DNA from 2 places in the Pectobacterium quasiaquaticum genome. Region 2 is predicted to be linked to the other one. Evidence: predicted binding sites of a transcription regulator. Region 2 holds the regulator's gene; the other holds the start of a gene.
The links. Region 2 encodes LexA, which represses DNA repair genes until DNA is damaged. Its sites were predicted from a motif close to TNCTGTATGTACATACAGNA; they were not measured.
Positions count from the first base shown of each region.

Region 1: rmuC (DNA recombination protein RmuC) is a predicted target of LexA. The motif match lies at 5,776-5,795, and genes of this name have one in related genera.

Region 1 covers NZ_CP065177.1:4,182,741-4,190,825, forward strand. Annotated here, with positions in the region: gene tatB (Sec-independent protein translocase protein TatB) at 1-591, opposite strand, end outside; gene tatA (Sec-independent protein translocase subunit TatA) at 595-855, opposite strand; gene ubiB (ubiquinone biosynthesis regulatory protein kinase UbiB) at 938-2,578, opposite strand; gene ubiJ (ubiquinone biosynthesis protein UbiJ) at 2,575-3,216, opposite strand; gene ubiE (bifunctional demethylmenaquinone methyltransferase/2-methoxy-6-polyprenyl-1,4-benzoquinol methylase UbiE) at 3,229-3,984, opposite strand; gene rmuC (DNA recombination protein RmuC) at 4,172-5,731, opposite strand; gene argH (argininosuccinate lyase) at 5,952-7,325, opposite strand; gene argB (acetylglutamate kinase) at 7,387-8,085, opposite strand, start outside.
Region 2 covers NZ_CP065177.1:565,935-574,019, reverse strand. Annotated here, with positions in the region: gene IG609_RS02695 (LysR family transcriptional regulator) at 1-582, opposite strand, end outside; gene IG609_RS02690 (pirin family protein) at 695-1,393, shown strand; gene zur (zinc uptake transcriptional repressor Zur) at 1,533-2,042, shown strand; gene lexA (transcriptional repressor LexA) at 2,177-2,785, opposite strand; gene IG609_RS02675 (diacylglycerol kinase) at 2,896-3,261, opposite strand; gene plsB (glycerol-3-phosphate 1-O-acyltransferase PlsB) at 3,390-5,867, shown strand; gene ubiA (4-hydroxybenzoate octaprenyltransferase) at 6,005-6,868, opposite strand; gene ubiC (chorismate lyase) at 6,903-7,412, opposite strand; partial or broken gene IG609_RS02655 (IS1 family transposase) at 7,617-7,807, opposite strand.

The DNA.
Region 1 (8,085 bases), 850 kb from region 2:
ACTATCACTCGGTTGGCGGGCAGAAACAGCAGAAAACTGGGCCTGCTCAGGTTTGACATTATCGTTGCCGACAGCGTCAGCACTTGCGGCGTTGCGATCACCATGGTGGTGTTCAGCAGCAGCGCTTTCAGGTTTAGGCTGGCTGCCTGGAGGACGTGGACGTACAGCGGTTTCCGCTTCAATAACCCCATCATAGGCTGCTTCGGGATCGTTCAGCGGGGTGCTGTGCTGCGGTTCCACCGTCGCGCGATGCCCCTCTGGCGTTTGGTGCCCATCTGCCTTTTGCGGCGACACTGTCTCGGTATAGCCACGTTTCATCGCTTCTGCCGCCTCTTTAAGTTCATCCATTGAGGCTTTCAACTCAGGCGACAGATTCTGCACACTGGCTTTTTCGACTTTCTTCAGGCTTTCCTGAAACTCCTGGAGTTTCAACTCCTGCGACAGTTCATTCTGAACCGTAGACGCCAGCGAACGCAGCGTCCTGATCCAGCTTGCAACCGTTCTGACTGCCACAGGCAAACGCTCTGGCCCGAGAACAATCAGGCCGAGAACCATCACCAATAGCAGTTCACCAAAACCGATATCGAACACAGATTACACCTGCTCTTTATGCTGGCTCTTCGTGTCACTCTGTTTGGTTTCTGACGGGTGGTCAGTGATCGACTTAGTCGAAAAATCCGCATCTTGCTGAGTTTTATCTGCGTGATTAGAGGCTTGATCATCCCCCATCGCTTTCTTAAAACCTTTGATCGACGCACCCAAATCTGAACCCAGTGTTTTTAATTTTCCGGTCCCGAATACCAGCACGACGAGAACGACAACAATCAGCAACTGCCAAATACTAATACCGCCCATAACATTTACCTCTTTTCAAAAAGGGGAACGACAGAATTCCCGTAATTATATCGAGTAATTCTGGCGTACATCATGATCTGCTTCAACGAGTTCGACGCCAGCCGATAATCCAAGCGACGATCCCTGCGGCCATCAGTCCTGCGGGAACCCTATCGGCTTCAACACGGCTGATCAGTAATAACGTACCACTGATTAGCAGCGTTGCGCCAATACCCAGAAGATATCGTGACTGTCCTTGACGAGAGTGCTGTGTCTTCAACTCATAGGCCAGCTTATCGACGCTTTGCTTTAACATCTTATGCTGACGTAGCCCGTCATAAAACAGCTCAGGGACTTCCGGCAGTTTTTCAGCCCAGAACGGCGCCTTTTCTTTAAGCGCACGGAAAACCGCAGACAAACCGACCTGTTGTTTCAGCCAGTTTTCCAGAAACGGCTTGGCAGTTTTCCACAGGTCAAGCTGCGGATAAAGCTGCCGACCCACACCTTCAACATACAGCAACGTTTTTTGCAGCAGCACTAGCTGCGGCTGTACTTCCATATTGAAGCGACGGGCCGTATTAAACAGATTCAATAATACATGGCCGAACGAAATTTCTGCCAACGGCTTCTCAAAGATCGGCTCACAGACCGTGCGAATGGCAAACTCAAAATCGGCAACATTCGTGTCCGCAGGCACCCAGCCCGAATCCACGTGCAGTTCGGCAACTTTGCGATAATCGCGGTTGAAGAAGGCAATGAAATTCTCAGCCAGATAGCGCTTATCTTCTTTATTCAACGAACCGACGATGCCGCAATCAATACCAATGTATTGCGGGTTCTCTGGGTGATCGTAGCTGATAAAGATATTGCCGGGGTGCATATCTGCGTGGAAGAAACTATCGCGGAACACCTGCGTGAAGAAAACCTGAACGCCGCGTTCTGCCAGTAATTTCATATCCGTGCCATTGGCTGTCAGCGCGTCGACATCAGAAACAGGAATACCGTAAATTCGCTCCATGACCAACATACTTTCACTGCAATAATCTGAATATATTTCCGGCACATACAGCATCGGGCTATTATCAAAATTACGCCGTAGTTGAATGGCATTTGCCGCTTCACGCAGCAAGTTCAGCTCATCAAGCAGCGTTTTTTCATATTCCAGCACCACTTCGCGCGGGCGCAGACGGCGGCCATCCGGCAACAGGCGCGGCAACCAGCCAGCCAGACGTTTCATCAGGCGCATATCCGCCTTGATGACAGGCAAAATATCTGGGCGGATGACCTTGATAACGATCTCTTTTCCCGTGCTTTTCAGGCAGGCGGTATGCACCTGTGCAATCGATGCAGAGGCCAGAGGTATAATGTCAAAATAGTCAAACCACTCTTCAAGGGGGATTCCGCCCATCGACAGCTCAATTTGCTCGCGCGCCAACTTGCCGTCAAATGGCTCAACCTTATCTTGCAACATCGCTAGCTGATCGGCGATAGCGGGCGGGAACAAATCGCGGCGCGTCGACATCATTTGTCCAAACTTAATCCACACGGGCCCCAGTTCCTGCAGCGCTAAACGCAGGCGTTCCCCCAAAGGCATGTTGCGGTGGAGATTAGGTAACCAGAACAGCAGGCGACGACCCGCACGCAGCGGAAACGTCAGGCGCATCTTAGGAATGAGTTCATCCAGACCATAGCTCAACAGCACACGCACAATGCTGTAAAGGCGGCGTAATTCACCAGGCGTCATCGTAAAGCCTCCAGCTTCACCAGCCGTTCGGACAACGTATCGGCGGATTTATCCAACGCAACAATTTCCTCATGGAACCAAGCGTTTTCCAGTTTTCCCGGGGCCAGTCGCCACTCTTCCGTTAGTGTCTCAGATAAGAAATGTTGCTGCTGATGGAATGAGCGTCTCAGGAAACTCAGGGTTTTCTGTGCAGTTTGGGTAAGCCCCTGAGCAACAATATCGCCCAGATAGGGGGACAACCACTCCGCCGGATCGAACTCCGCCAGATCAACCAGCACGATGAACTGTTGAACAACTTGAATATCGCCTTCTATCACCAGCTCGCCGCTGCGCATCAGCGACGATAGCTGTTGACGATCGCGTAATTTCATCAGAACCGGAACGCGTGTTTTCAGGCAGCAATCCGCTGGCTCGCCCCATTGGCTAATCACGTCCAGCCGCTGTTCGTTAAACACCAGCACCAAGGGCATATCCAGCTCAGCAAGCTCGATCTGAAGTGTTTTCCCCTGTAAGCGCTGGCGGGCAGACTTCATACTTCGATCGCAAGAAAAACCACGATCGCAAGAAACCGTATCGTGAAAAAGCAGCTGATTCAGTGCGGTTTCCAGCGTAGCAGTCAGAAAAGACGTTATCAGCATTGGCGTTTCCAATCAGAATTTAAACCCACGATGCAGCGCAACGATTCCACCGGTGAGGTTGAAATAGTTAACACTGTCAAAACCGGCATCGCTCATCATCCCTTTCAGCGTTTCCTGATCGGGGTGCATGCGGATAGATTCCGCCAGATAGCGGTAGCTCCCAGCATCACTCGCCACGGCTTCGCCAATCCTCGGCAGGATATGAAATGAATACGCATCGTAAACAGTGCTCAGTTGTTTAATGATCGGCTTGGAAAACTCCAGCACCAGCAAGCGACCACCCGGCTTCAGCACGCGGTACATGGAGCGCAGCGCTTTGTTTTTGTCCGTCACGTTGCGCAGACCAAAGGAGATAGTAATGCAGTCGAAGAAGTCATCAGGGAACGGCAGCGCTTCAGCATTGGCCTGCACGTAGTTGATGTTGTCGATAATGCCTTTGTTACGCAGTTTTTCGCGGCCCACTTTCAGCATTGATGCGTTGATATCCGCCAGAATGACCTCACCACCTTCGCCAACCATGCGGGAGAATTTAGCGGTTAAATCCCCCGTGCCTCCGGCAAGATCCAGAACACGCTGGTTACGTCTTACTCCACTACATTCGATAGTGAAACGCTTCCAGATTCGGTGGATACCAAAGGACATCAGGTCATTCATCAAGTCATACTTTGCTGCTACAGAATGAAAAACTTCAGCCACCATGACTTCTTTTTCATCCCTGGCGACAGTCCGAAAACCAAAGTCGGCCGTATTCTCCTGCTCACTTGCCATCTTATCCGCCTACTATTTCAGTCAAATTTCGGGTCTACCCATTTATGGTGAGAGTGTACCAGACCCGTATAAAAACCCCACTGCACTAATTTCACATAGCATGGTGCCAAGCCCGCGAAATCCATACCTATTTATATCCGTCATACTTCAAGCTGCTTGTGCGTTGGCTTCACGCAACTCGAATTATTTAGGATAGGTTACGGGTCGCTAAGGGGGATTCCCCTTCTTCACCCTCCGTTTTCACGGTTGGTGAAACAGCATCGGGTGCTACGGAATCCGGTAATTCATCGCGTTCAGCGTGCTCATGGGCCGTTGCTTTTTCTGCTAATGACGGGCTGATTGTGCGTTTGATTTCTACACCCAGCGCACGGAACCCCTCAGCCTGGCCAATAAGGTTACCACGCCCAGAGGAAAGTTTATTCATCGCCTGACGATAAGCGCCCTGCGCTTTATCCAAACCTTGCCCCAGCGCTTCCATATCATCGACAAACAACCGCAGTTTATCGTACAGCCGCGACGCTTTTTCAGCGATCTGCTGTGCATTGCGGCTCTGTTGTTCATAGCGCCATAAATTGGTGATAGTGCGTAATGCCACCAGCAGCGTGGTCGGGCTGACCAGCATAATATTGTGCTTTAGCGCCTCGTTGATCAATTCGGGCTGGCGATCGATAGCAACCAGAAAAGCGGGCTCGACTGGGATAAACATCAGCACGTAATCTAGCGAACGCAGCCCCGGAAGCTGCTGGTAATCTTTACTGCTCAACTGCCGAATATGGCTGCGAACCGAGAGCAAATGTTCGTTCAGCGCCGCATTACGTTCGATGTCATCGTCGCTATTGAAATAACGCTCATAGGCCACCAGCGACATTTTGGCATCGATCACGACATCTTTGCCCTGCGGTAAGCGCACGATGACATCCGGTTGCAGGCGGCTATTTGCCCCCGTTTGCACGCTGACCTGCGTTTGATACTCATACCCCTCACGCAGGCCGGAGGCTTCCAGCACGCGGCTTAGCACCACTTCGCCCCAGTTCCCCTGCGTTTTATTATCGCCCTTCAGCGCTTTCGTCAGGTTGATGGCTTCGTGTGCCATCTGTGCGTTCAGTTGTTGCAGGTTGCGGATTTCGTGCGCCAACGTGTGACGCTCACGCGCTTCCGCCCCAAAGCTGTCCTGAACCTGACGACGGAAACCATCAAGCTGCTCACGCAGCGGCATCAGCAGCTTATCCAGACTCTGTTTATTTTGTTCATCCACTTTGCGGCCGCTGTGTTCAAAAATCCGGTTCGCCAGATTTTCAAACTGCGTCGTCAACCGCTGTTCGCTATTTACCAGCAACCGCTGCTTTTCTTCCGCCGCCATACGGGTTTCTTCCAGCCGAATGGTGACTTCCCGCAGCTCCGCTTCCTGTGCGCTATTGATTTCACGCAGCGTCCGCAGTTCCTGATTGAGCTGCACGCACTCCGCGCGGAGTTCACTGAGCTGTTGCAGCTTTTCATGGCTGGCAGAGAGTTGAGCGTGGACCGTGCGCAGCTCCAGCTCGTTTTGCCGTAGCCGCTGTTCGTCCAGTTGCTTTGCCTGCTGCTGTTCGCTGAGCGACTGCTGAGTCTGCTGCAATGTCTGCGCCAGCAACCGCTGTTCGGTGTCATGCCGCGACAACTTCTGCTGATAAATCAGGCTGGCAATTAACCACCCGACCAACAGACCCACTGCACTGCCGCCCAGACCATAAAATATGCTGATATCCACTTTGCCTCCGCAGGCCTTTCACGCTGTCGGTCAAGGTAAAATGATACTGTATGGATGTCCAGAAACAAATCTGGTGGGAGAAGACGCTGAGCAGAAAAATGCGAGCCGCATTCCATATGAAAATGGATAGATGATAATTTGCAGAATAATCAGATCGGTAACGGTGGAATTCCCCCAACGCGAAACACCACGCTGGGGGAACAGAACAGAGGTGGGCGAGTTAAGCTAAGCGCTGCTTCGCATCACTAATCGCTTTAGCGACCTGCTGCGGTGACACGCCACCTTGTGCAGCACGCTTATCTAGGCAGGATTGTAACGCCAGAATCGGGTACACATCCTCGCCAATCACAGCGCTGAATTTTTGCAGATCGGCCAGCGGCAACGCTTCCAATGCTTTGCCCTGACGAATGGCTTCAACCACCGCTTCACCCACGATATGGTGCGCTTCACGGAATGGAACGCCTTTCGCGACCAGGTAATCCGCCAGCTCTGTCGAGTTCGCGTAGCCTTGCTCGGCTGCTTCTTTACAACGTGGACGCTTCACCTGAATGCCTTCCAGCACCAGACCCGCCATCATCAGGCAGTCGTGCCAGGTATCCAGCGCGTCAAACAGCCCTTCTTTGTCTTCCTGCATGTCTTTGTTATACGCCAGCGGCAGGCCTTTAAGCGTCATCATCATGCCGGTTAACGCGCCCTGTACGCGACCACATTTACCGCGAATCAGCTCCAGTGCATCCGGGTTTTTCTTCTGCGGCATCAGGGAAGAACCGGATGTCACACGGTCAGACAGCTCAACGAACGCCGCTTCACCGCTGTTGAAGAAGATCAGATCTTCGGCAAAACGAGACAGGTGGATCATGCCGATCGACGCATCAGACAGCAGTTCCAGTACATGATCGCGATCGGAAACCGTATCCAGACTGTTACGCGTGGCCGAGGCAAATCCCAGCCAGCCCGCCAGTTGCTCACGGTCGATCGGATAAGCCGTTCCCGCCAGCGCGCCACAGCCCAGCGGGCTGACATCCAGACGCTTCAGCGTATCTTCCAGACGGCTTTCATCACGCGCCAGCATTTCGTGGTAGGCAAGACACCAGTGTGCAAACGTCACCGGCTGTGCGCGCTGCAAGTGGGTGTAACCCGGCATCACCGCATCCTGATTGGCTTCAGCCGTCGTGACCAGCGCCTGACGCAGCTGGCGTACCGACAGCAGCAGCTCTGCAATCTGCGCTTTGCACCACAATTTCAGGTCGGTCGCGACCTGATCGTTACGGCTACGACCGGTATGCAGTTTTTTACCTAAATCGCCGACTTTCTCAATCAGGCGCTGTTCAACCCAGCTGTGAATGTCTTCTGCATCGCTTTGCAGGATCATCTCAGGGTCAGCCTGTACCTCAACCAGCAACGCATTCAGCGCCTGTTCCAGTTGCTGCTGCTCCTGCTCGCTGAGCACATTGACCGTCACCAGCGCTTTCGACCAGCCGATCGAGCCAACGATGTCCTGTTCCGCCAGACGGTAATCAAACCGCAGTGAGTCATTAAATTGTTTAAAACGCTGATCTGCTGCCTGACTAAACCGACCGCCCCACAAAGCCATAACGATTACTCCCAGAATTTAATTCATGTTGGTATCGCATCATGCCATACCCAGAAACGACTTACGCCAGAATACGTGTACCAATCGCCACGCCGTTGAACAGCGCAGGTAGCTGCTCGGCATGACGCCAACTAGCGATATCAACCGGACGCCCCAGCGCACGCGCGGCATCCAGCGCGGCGTTGACCTTAACAATCATGCCGTCGGTAATAATGCCCTGAGCAATCAGTTGCTCGGCTTTCTCCGCCGTCATTTCAGCAATACGCTGGCCTTTACCGTCCAGAATGCCACTCACGTCAGACAGCAGGATTAAATCCGCGCCCAGCGTTTGCGCCAGCGCCGTCGCCGCCTGATCGGCGTTGACGTTCATCAGGTCGCCCTGCGCCGTAATACCAATGGAGCTGACGACAGGCAGGTAGCCCGCAGACAGCAGCGTATTCAGCAGCGCAGGCGATCCCGCTTCCGCTTTGCCCACAAAGCCCAAAGACTCATCGAGCTGCGTGACCGTCGTGCTGCCGCCATCGCCCAGACACAGACCAACTGCGTTGATATCATGCTTCTTCGCCCATGACAGCAGCGTCTTGTTGGCGGATCCCGCCAGCGCACCGGTGATGATGTCGATCTGATCGGCTGGCGTGACGCGCAGGCCGTTTTTCTTCACGACTGGCAGCGCCAGCTTCTTCATCAGCTCGTCCACCAGACAGCCGCCGCCGTGCACAATCACCAGCGGACGCTGATGCTCCTGACGGTAAGCCACCAG
Region 2 (8,085 bases):
TCGGGTTGCATCCGAGAGCGGTTCAGGCTCCTGATGAATCGGATGATCTGGGCTGGCGACATAAACGTTATTCATTGTGTACAGCTTGCGGGTATTCATTTCAGAAGACGCACGAAAATGCATGTCCGGCGCAATCACAATATCGGCGCGCCCTTGCTCAAGACGCTCCCATGCCCCAGCCAGCACTTCCGTCAGAATCGATACCTGCGTATTGGCTTTAAGTGCCAGTTTATCGATTAATGGGAAAATTCGCTGAGTCGGGATCAGCGCCTCCGTCACAATCGTCAGGTGCGTTTCCCAACCGCGTGACAGCGCCTCTGCGTCCGTCGTGAGCTTATCCGCGGCCTCCAACAGGATACGACCACGTTCCAGCAGCATCCGCCCAACATTCGTGAATTTAGTACGATGTCCAGAACGATCGAACAACACTACATCTAACTCTTCTTCCAGTTTCTGCATGGTATAGCTCAGCGCAGAAGGCACCCTACCCAGTTCGTCTGCTGCAGCGGCAAAGCTGCCACGACGATCGATCGCATCCATCACCCTCAACGCTTCCAGCGTCAGTGCTCGTTCTCTCGCCATCTTCGTACTCATTCAGGAATTTTGAATATACCCACCAGATTAACTAGCTAACAATCCAACGTCCACACAATTACTATCAGTTCAATAAATAATTCTCTGGGGGATAAAAATTATGATCACACGAAGAGCAGCAGGTCAATGCGGCCAGGCCGACTATGGCTGGTTGCAGGCGCGCTATACCTTTTCTTTTGGTCACTATTTTGACCCACAGCTGCTGGGCTACGCGTCTCTGCGCGTGCTCAATCAGGAAGTATTGGCTCCAGGGGCATCATTTCAGCCGCGAACCTATCCACGGGTTGATATTCTGAATATTATTCTTCAGGGCGAAGCGGAATACCGCGACAGCAACGGCTGCCACATTCAGGCCAAAGCCGGAGATGTGCTGCTGCTCGCCACGCAGCCGAATGTCAGCTATAGCGAACATAATATCAACGCCAACAAACCGCTGACGCGGCTGCAATTATGGCTGAATGCTTGCCAAACGCGAGAAAACAGCCCGTTGCAGCGCATGGGGCTGAGTTCAGTAAATTATACGCTGCTTGCCTCACCGGAAGGTGAGCACAATAGCCTGCAACTGCGCCAGCAGGTTTGGGTTCATCATGTCGATCTCCAGCAGAATGAGCAAAGCACAATCGCGCTACAGGGAAATCAGGCGTATCTCCAACTGATTCACGGTTCAATGGCGGTAAAAGGCAGCCAGAACAGTGAAACACTGCACTGCGGCGACGGAGCCTTCATTAAGGAAGAAACGGCGTTGACGCTACAGGCAGAGTCGCCTTTGCGGGCGCTGCTCATCGATCTGGTCGTGTAGCGCTTCTGTCCGTTGTTTTTTGCAGAGAGTTGTTTTTACAGGAAGTGGTTTTCGCAGGAAAACGCCGCCAGTTCGGCGTTTTTATTCAGTCGTGGTAAGATATCCGTCTTGTTCCTCAATGCGTCAGGGTGATATGACAATGGATTCAACCCAACAGGACAAACTTCTTGCCCAGGCTGAACAGATTTGTCAGCAGCGCGCTGTGCGTCTCACGCCACAGCGGTTAGAGGTTTTACGCCTTATGGCACAGCAGTCGGGTGCTATCAGCGCTTATGACCTGCTGGATCTGCTGCGCGTTTCCGAACCTCAGGCGAAACCGCCGACTGTCTATCGCGCGCTGGATTTTCTGCTGGAACAAGGCTTCATTCATCGCGTCGAATCAAACAACAGCTACGTGCTGTGTCACCATATCGAAGACCACAGCCATACATCTGCCCTTTTCATCTGCGACCGCTGTGGGCAAGTCACGGAACGTCAAACCGAAGGTGTGGAAGAAACGCTGCGTAGTCTGGCACAGCAGTCGGGATTTACGCTGCGTCATAGCGTAGTGGAAGCGCATGGGTTGTGCGGAAGCTGCCAGGAAGTCGCATTATGCAAACAGACGGACCATTGCGATCACGACCATACCGTTCCGATTAAAAAACGATAGTATCCATTGATGGAATCTCCTTCGTGACAGGACGTTGTATACAAAGAAAACGATAGCCCAAAAGCTATCGTTTTCTTTGAGAAGCACGAACGAATTCAGAAAAAACTCGGGCATCTCCTATTACTGTGGAACGGTTAGCTCCAGTCGCTGTTACGAATCACGCCAACCGCCAAGCCTTCTATCGAAAAGCTTTGCTGACGTAGATCGACAACAATCGGGGCAAACTCTTCATTTTCAGCGAGGAGGTGTACCGTATTGCCCTGCTTTTTCAAGCGCTTCACCGTCACTTCATCGTCAATACGCGCGACGACAATCTGGCCGTTGCGCACATCTTCTGTTTTATGCACAGCCAGTAAATCGCCATCCATAATACCGATATTTTTCATCGACATGCCGCTCACCCGCAGCAAAAAGTCAGCGCTGGGTTTGAACATCGCAGGATCAACCTGATAGCGGCATTCGATATGTTCCTGTGCCAGCAGCGGTTCACCTGCGGCCACGCGACCAACCAGAGGAATACCCGTCTCTTCTTCCATCAATAGACGAATACCACGAGACGCGCCCGAAACAATTTCAATCACACCTTTACGCGCCAGCGCTTTCAGATGTTCTTCAGCCGCATTAGGAGAGCGAAACCCCAGTTGTTGAGCAATTTCCGCACGCGTTGGCGGCATTCCGGTTTGCGCAATATGATCGCGGATCAGGTCATAAACCTGCTGCTGCCTTGCTGTTAATACTTTCATTCCGCCCCCTGGTTGTTTATACAGTTTTGCTGTGAGTATATACAGGTAAGCCACAATTGGAAATGAAGATATCGGCAAAGCCCCTGACTTTTACTCATTTATGCGTGCCGTCAGGCAAAATGTTGCCAGAGGATGCAGCCCCACACGACAGCAGCTAACAAGATGGCAACAAAGACAGCCGCCGAGCCAATATCTTTCGCCCGACCGGATAATTCGTGGTGCTCGAGACCAATGCGATCGACCACGGCTTCAATGGCGCTATTGGCCAGCTCAAACAGCATAATCAGTACCACAGACCCGATCAGTAGCAATTTCTCGACCAGCGTAATCGGTAGTAAACACGCGATAATGACGCCGACAAGGGTCAGTATCGTTTCCTGACGAAATGCCGCCTCATGCTGCCACGCCTGCTTCAGCCCCTTAAAGGAATAACCGGTCGCCTTAATAATCCGGGTCATCCCCGTTGCTTTATTCATTTATCCTCCATTTTTAGACTCTAAATAATTCGCATTTTAACGCGCTTACGTTGTCTCATCACCACAGATCTCCGGCGCAGTTTCTGGTATCCTTGCGGCGCATTGCTAACAAGAGGCTCCATGTTGTTATGTCAGGTTGGCGTAAAATTTACTATAAATTATTGAATCTCCCACTGAAACTGCTGGTGAAGAGCAAAGTTGTTCCCGCAGATCCGGTGGTCGAGCTGGGGTTAGATCCCTCACGTCCTATACTCTATGTTCTGCCTTATAACTCTCAGGCGGATCTCTTGACGCTACGAGCGAAATGCCTGGCATTGGGGCTACCCGATCCCTCGCAGCCGTTCGAATTCGATGGCGTCGAACTGCCTAGCCACGTCTTTATCAATGACGGGCCGCGCGTCTTCCGCTATTACGTTCCCAAACAGAAATCCGTCAAGCTGTTCCACGACTATCTGGATTTGCATCGTGCCAATCCAGATTTAGACGTACAGATGGTGCCGGTTTCTGTGATGTTTGGACGTTCTCCGGGTCGGGAAGGTCACGCTCAGGCCGCACCACACCTGCGCTTGCTCAACGGTATCGAGAAATTCTTCGCCGTCCTGTGGCTAGGCCGCGACAGCTTTGTCCGCTTCTCCAGCCCGGTATCACTACGCTATATGGCGACCGAGCATGGTACTGACAAAACCATAGCCCACAAACTGGCGCGTGTCGCACGTATGCACTTCTCCCGCCAACGCTTGGCGGCAGTTGGGCCGCGCTTGCCAGTGCGTCAGGAACTGTTTAACAAGTTGCTGGATTCCAAAGCGATCAAGAAAGCCGTAGACGATGAGGCGCGCAGTAAGAAGATTTCTACTGAAAAAGCGCAGCAGAATGCAATTGCGTTGATGGAAGAAATCGCTGCTGACTTCTCCTATGAGGCCGTGCGTCTGTCGGATCGCGTATTAAGCTGGACGTGGAACCGTCTTTATCAAGGGATTAACGTCCATAACGCCGAACGCGTTCGCCAACTGGCGCAGGATGGTCACGGCATTGTCTATGTGCCCTGCCACCGCAGCCACATGGATTATCTGCTGCTGTCCTACGTCCTGTACCATCAAGGCTTAGTGCCGCCGCACATCGCCGCTGGCATCAACCTTAATTTCTGGCCAGCGGGGCCGATCTTCCGCCGTCTTGGCGCGTTCTTTATTCGCCGTACCTTCAAAGGCAACAAGCTGTATTCCACGATTTTCCGTGAATATCTGGGTGAGCTGTTTGCCCGAGGTTATTCGGTTGAATACTTCATGGAAGGCGGACGTTCACGCACGGGCCGTCTGTTAGAGCCGAAAACCGGTACGCTGGCCATGACCATTCAGGCCATGCTCAGAGGCGGCACGCGCCCCATCACGCTGGTACCGATTTATGTCGGCTACGAGCATGTAATGGAAGTCGGCACCTATGCGAAAGAGCTGCGCGGGGCGGTGAAGGAAAAAGAAGGCTTTATGCAGATGGTGCGAGGTTTGCGCAAACTGCGTAATTTGGGTCAGGGTTATGTGAACTTCGGCGAACCCCTCCCGCTGACAACCTATCTGAATCAGCATGTTCCGCAATGGCGTGACGCGATCGATCCCATCGAAGCACAGCGTCCGAGTTGGCTAACGCCGACGGTGCAGGATATCTCTATGGATATCATGGTGCGCATCAACAATTCTGCGGCAGCAAACGCGATGAACCTGTGCTCTACGGCCTTATTAGCCTCGCGCCAGCGTTCACTCACGCGCGAACAAATGCACGAGCAGTTGGATTGCTATCTGCAACTGCTACGTCAGGTGCCTTACCACAAAGATATTACGGTGCCCAAAAAGACAGCGGATGAACTGCTGGAACACGCGTTGGGCATGAACAAATTTGAAGTAGAGAAGGATAGCATTGGCGATATCATCATTCTGCCGCGCGAGCAGGCGGTACTGATGACGTACTATCGCAATAACATCCAGCATCTTTTGGTCTTGCCGTCACTGATCGCCAGCATCGTCATCCATCATCGCCGGATTACGCTTGCCGATGTCGTGCGACAGATCACGCTGGTCTATCCGCTGCTGCAAGCCGAGCTGTTCCTGCACTATTCCAAAGAACAATTGCCAAGCGTGCTGGAAACGTTGGCTAACGAACTGATTCGACAAGAGCTGCTGTGTAGCCGTGACGGTCAATTAGCTATCAATCCGCCACGCATCCGTACGCTGCAACTGCTGTCAGCAGGCGTGCGTGAAACGCTGCAACGTTATGCGATTACGCTGTCCTTACTGTGCGCGAATCCAGAAATTAACCGTGGAACGCTGGAGAAAGAAAGCCGGAACATGGCACAGCGTCTGTCCGTTTTGCACGGCATCAACGCGCCGGAATTCTTTGATAAAGCAGTGTTCTCAACGCTGGTCGCGACCTTACGTACGGAAGGGTATATCACCGACAGTAAGGAAACAGCGCAAGGCGATATCCTGGAAATTTACAGCATCCTCGGTGATCTGATCACCCCAGAAGTTCGGTTGACTATCGAAAGCGCCAGCTCATCTGCTGAAATGGAAGCCAATAGTCAGGCAGTAGAAAAAGTGGAAGAGACAAAGCAGGCGTAGCCAGACAGTAACGGGAAAATGGCGGATAACACGCCGCCATAAAGCCGTAAATGCGTTTGGCATAACAAACATCTCTGAGCATTCCACCATAAAAAAAGCAGCGAGAAATCGCTGCTTTTTGTCTTTGACGGTTTGCGCTACAGACCAAACAGCACGCCAATAAATATTGCCATACCTGCGTATTTATTATTGTGAAAGGCTTTGAAACAGGCATCACGCTCGCGCCCAGCGGTCAGGATTTGCTGATAAACAAACATCCCCGCAGCCACCAGCAGCGAAATAGTGTATGGCGTTCCTAATCCGGTGGTGATGCCCAAAGCCAGTAGCAACGCCAGCATACTAAACTGCAGCAACCCGATGATGATATTGTCAAAACGACCAAATAGGATCGCGGTGGATTTCACGCCGATCTTCAGATCGTCATCACGATCCACCATCGCATATTGGGTATCGTAGGCGACAGTCCAGCAAATATACGCTAAAAACATCATCCAGCAGCTCGCCGGCAGGCTTTCACTCACCGCGGCATACGCCATCGGGATCGACCAGCCAAACGCCGCACCCAGCACAAACTGAGGAAGATGGCTGACCCGTTTCATAAACGGGTAAACCCACGCCAGAATCAGCCCCGCAACGGACAGCCAGATCGTCATCTTATTCAGCGTCAGCACCAAGCCAAACGCCAGCAAGACCAGTACGACAAACAGCACTTTGGCCGCTCGCTCACTCACCTCACCGCTGGGCAAGGGGCGAGAAGCGGTGCGTTTTACATGGCCGTCAAAATGGCGATCGGCATAATCATTGATGACGCAGCCCGCCGCACGCATCAAGAAAACGCCAGCGACAAAAACAAGCAGCGTCCACGGTGCAGGCGCTCCCCCACCCGCCAGCCACAGCGCCCATAGCGTTGGCCACAGGAGCAACAGAGAACCTATCGGTTTATCAATCCGCATCAAGCGGCAATAAGCCAGCCATTTCCCTGCTGTAACACTTCTTTCCAAGGATTTATCTCCCCAAATTACCTGCCAACCTTCATCACCGGCTGAAATAAATCGGTGATTCCGGTAAGAAAAGCTCAGTCAACAGTAACGGATAACCCGAGACACAGAGGCGGGAACGCCGCGCCCATAAGCCTTCACTGCATCCGGTATGGATATAGTCACGCGTCAGCGCCTTTTGCCCAAACAGGTAGCGGCCTAGCGGCTGATTACCTATTTTCGTCAGGGCTGAATCCGTGCCGTCGAGCGTTTGTTGCGGAACAATGGTTCGGCCAAAAAGCCAAGGACGATCGCCACCATACAGCACCACCTCACGCAGCCAGTAACGCTCACTGTACGGCAGTTGTTCGCGTTCTTCGCCCAGCGCCTGTGGCGTAATGAATCTCTCACTACACAGCGTGGTCTTCAGTTGGGCACAATATTTTTCAAGCCGCCGCGTCATAGAGCCGGTTTCCATCAGCCAGTCACCAATGTGCTCAGGTAATACCGAAGGGGGCTCAGTAAACCAGGAAATAGAGCGCAGAAGCGTAGACGCATCGTCAGACATTGTCCCTACTCCGAACAGAGTTGTTTTGAATAAAAAGGTATTTGTAAATAAAGTAACACCGCCATTGTAGCGCAGAATGCTTTCCCCGATAACAGGCTATAAACGCATTCATCAACGATACGGCAACATTTCAGCAATGCCGCGCATAAAAAAAGCGCCACCCAGCCTCGCGACCAGATAGTGCTCTTTGGGTAATACTTCCAATTAGTAAAACATATGTTTTTCAATGAACGCCCGATGACTTTTTCATGCAATTCAATCGAGCGTGAGAAACAGAGTGTTTTCTGGGCCAGACGTTTAATGCACGTCCTCAATATCAGGTTGTTACGCTCAATACGTTGAGTGAAGATTTTGCCTACCAGATGCTTATCCTTGGGCACTTCTCTGGCATAGCTGGCGTTTTTAAAGCTAGTTGTCACCATTGACCATTTTAAGCGGCCTGTTTTTCAAATTTCATTATCATCCCTTTGTCTATCCCTTTTCTTTTGGTTAAACGAACACCACCAAGAATAATGACTTACCTTGTTATTCTCATGTATTACTCAGGTAGTTTCTATACACGTGTGACTATCTGCCCGTACTGGTAACATACTCTGTCGAGTGAAAAACTCGCCGCCAGCAGCGGCAAGCGGTCTGGGCAGTCACAGATCGCATGTTGGCGCGCCGTGCGGCC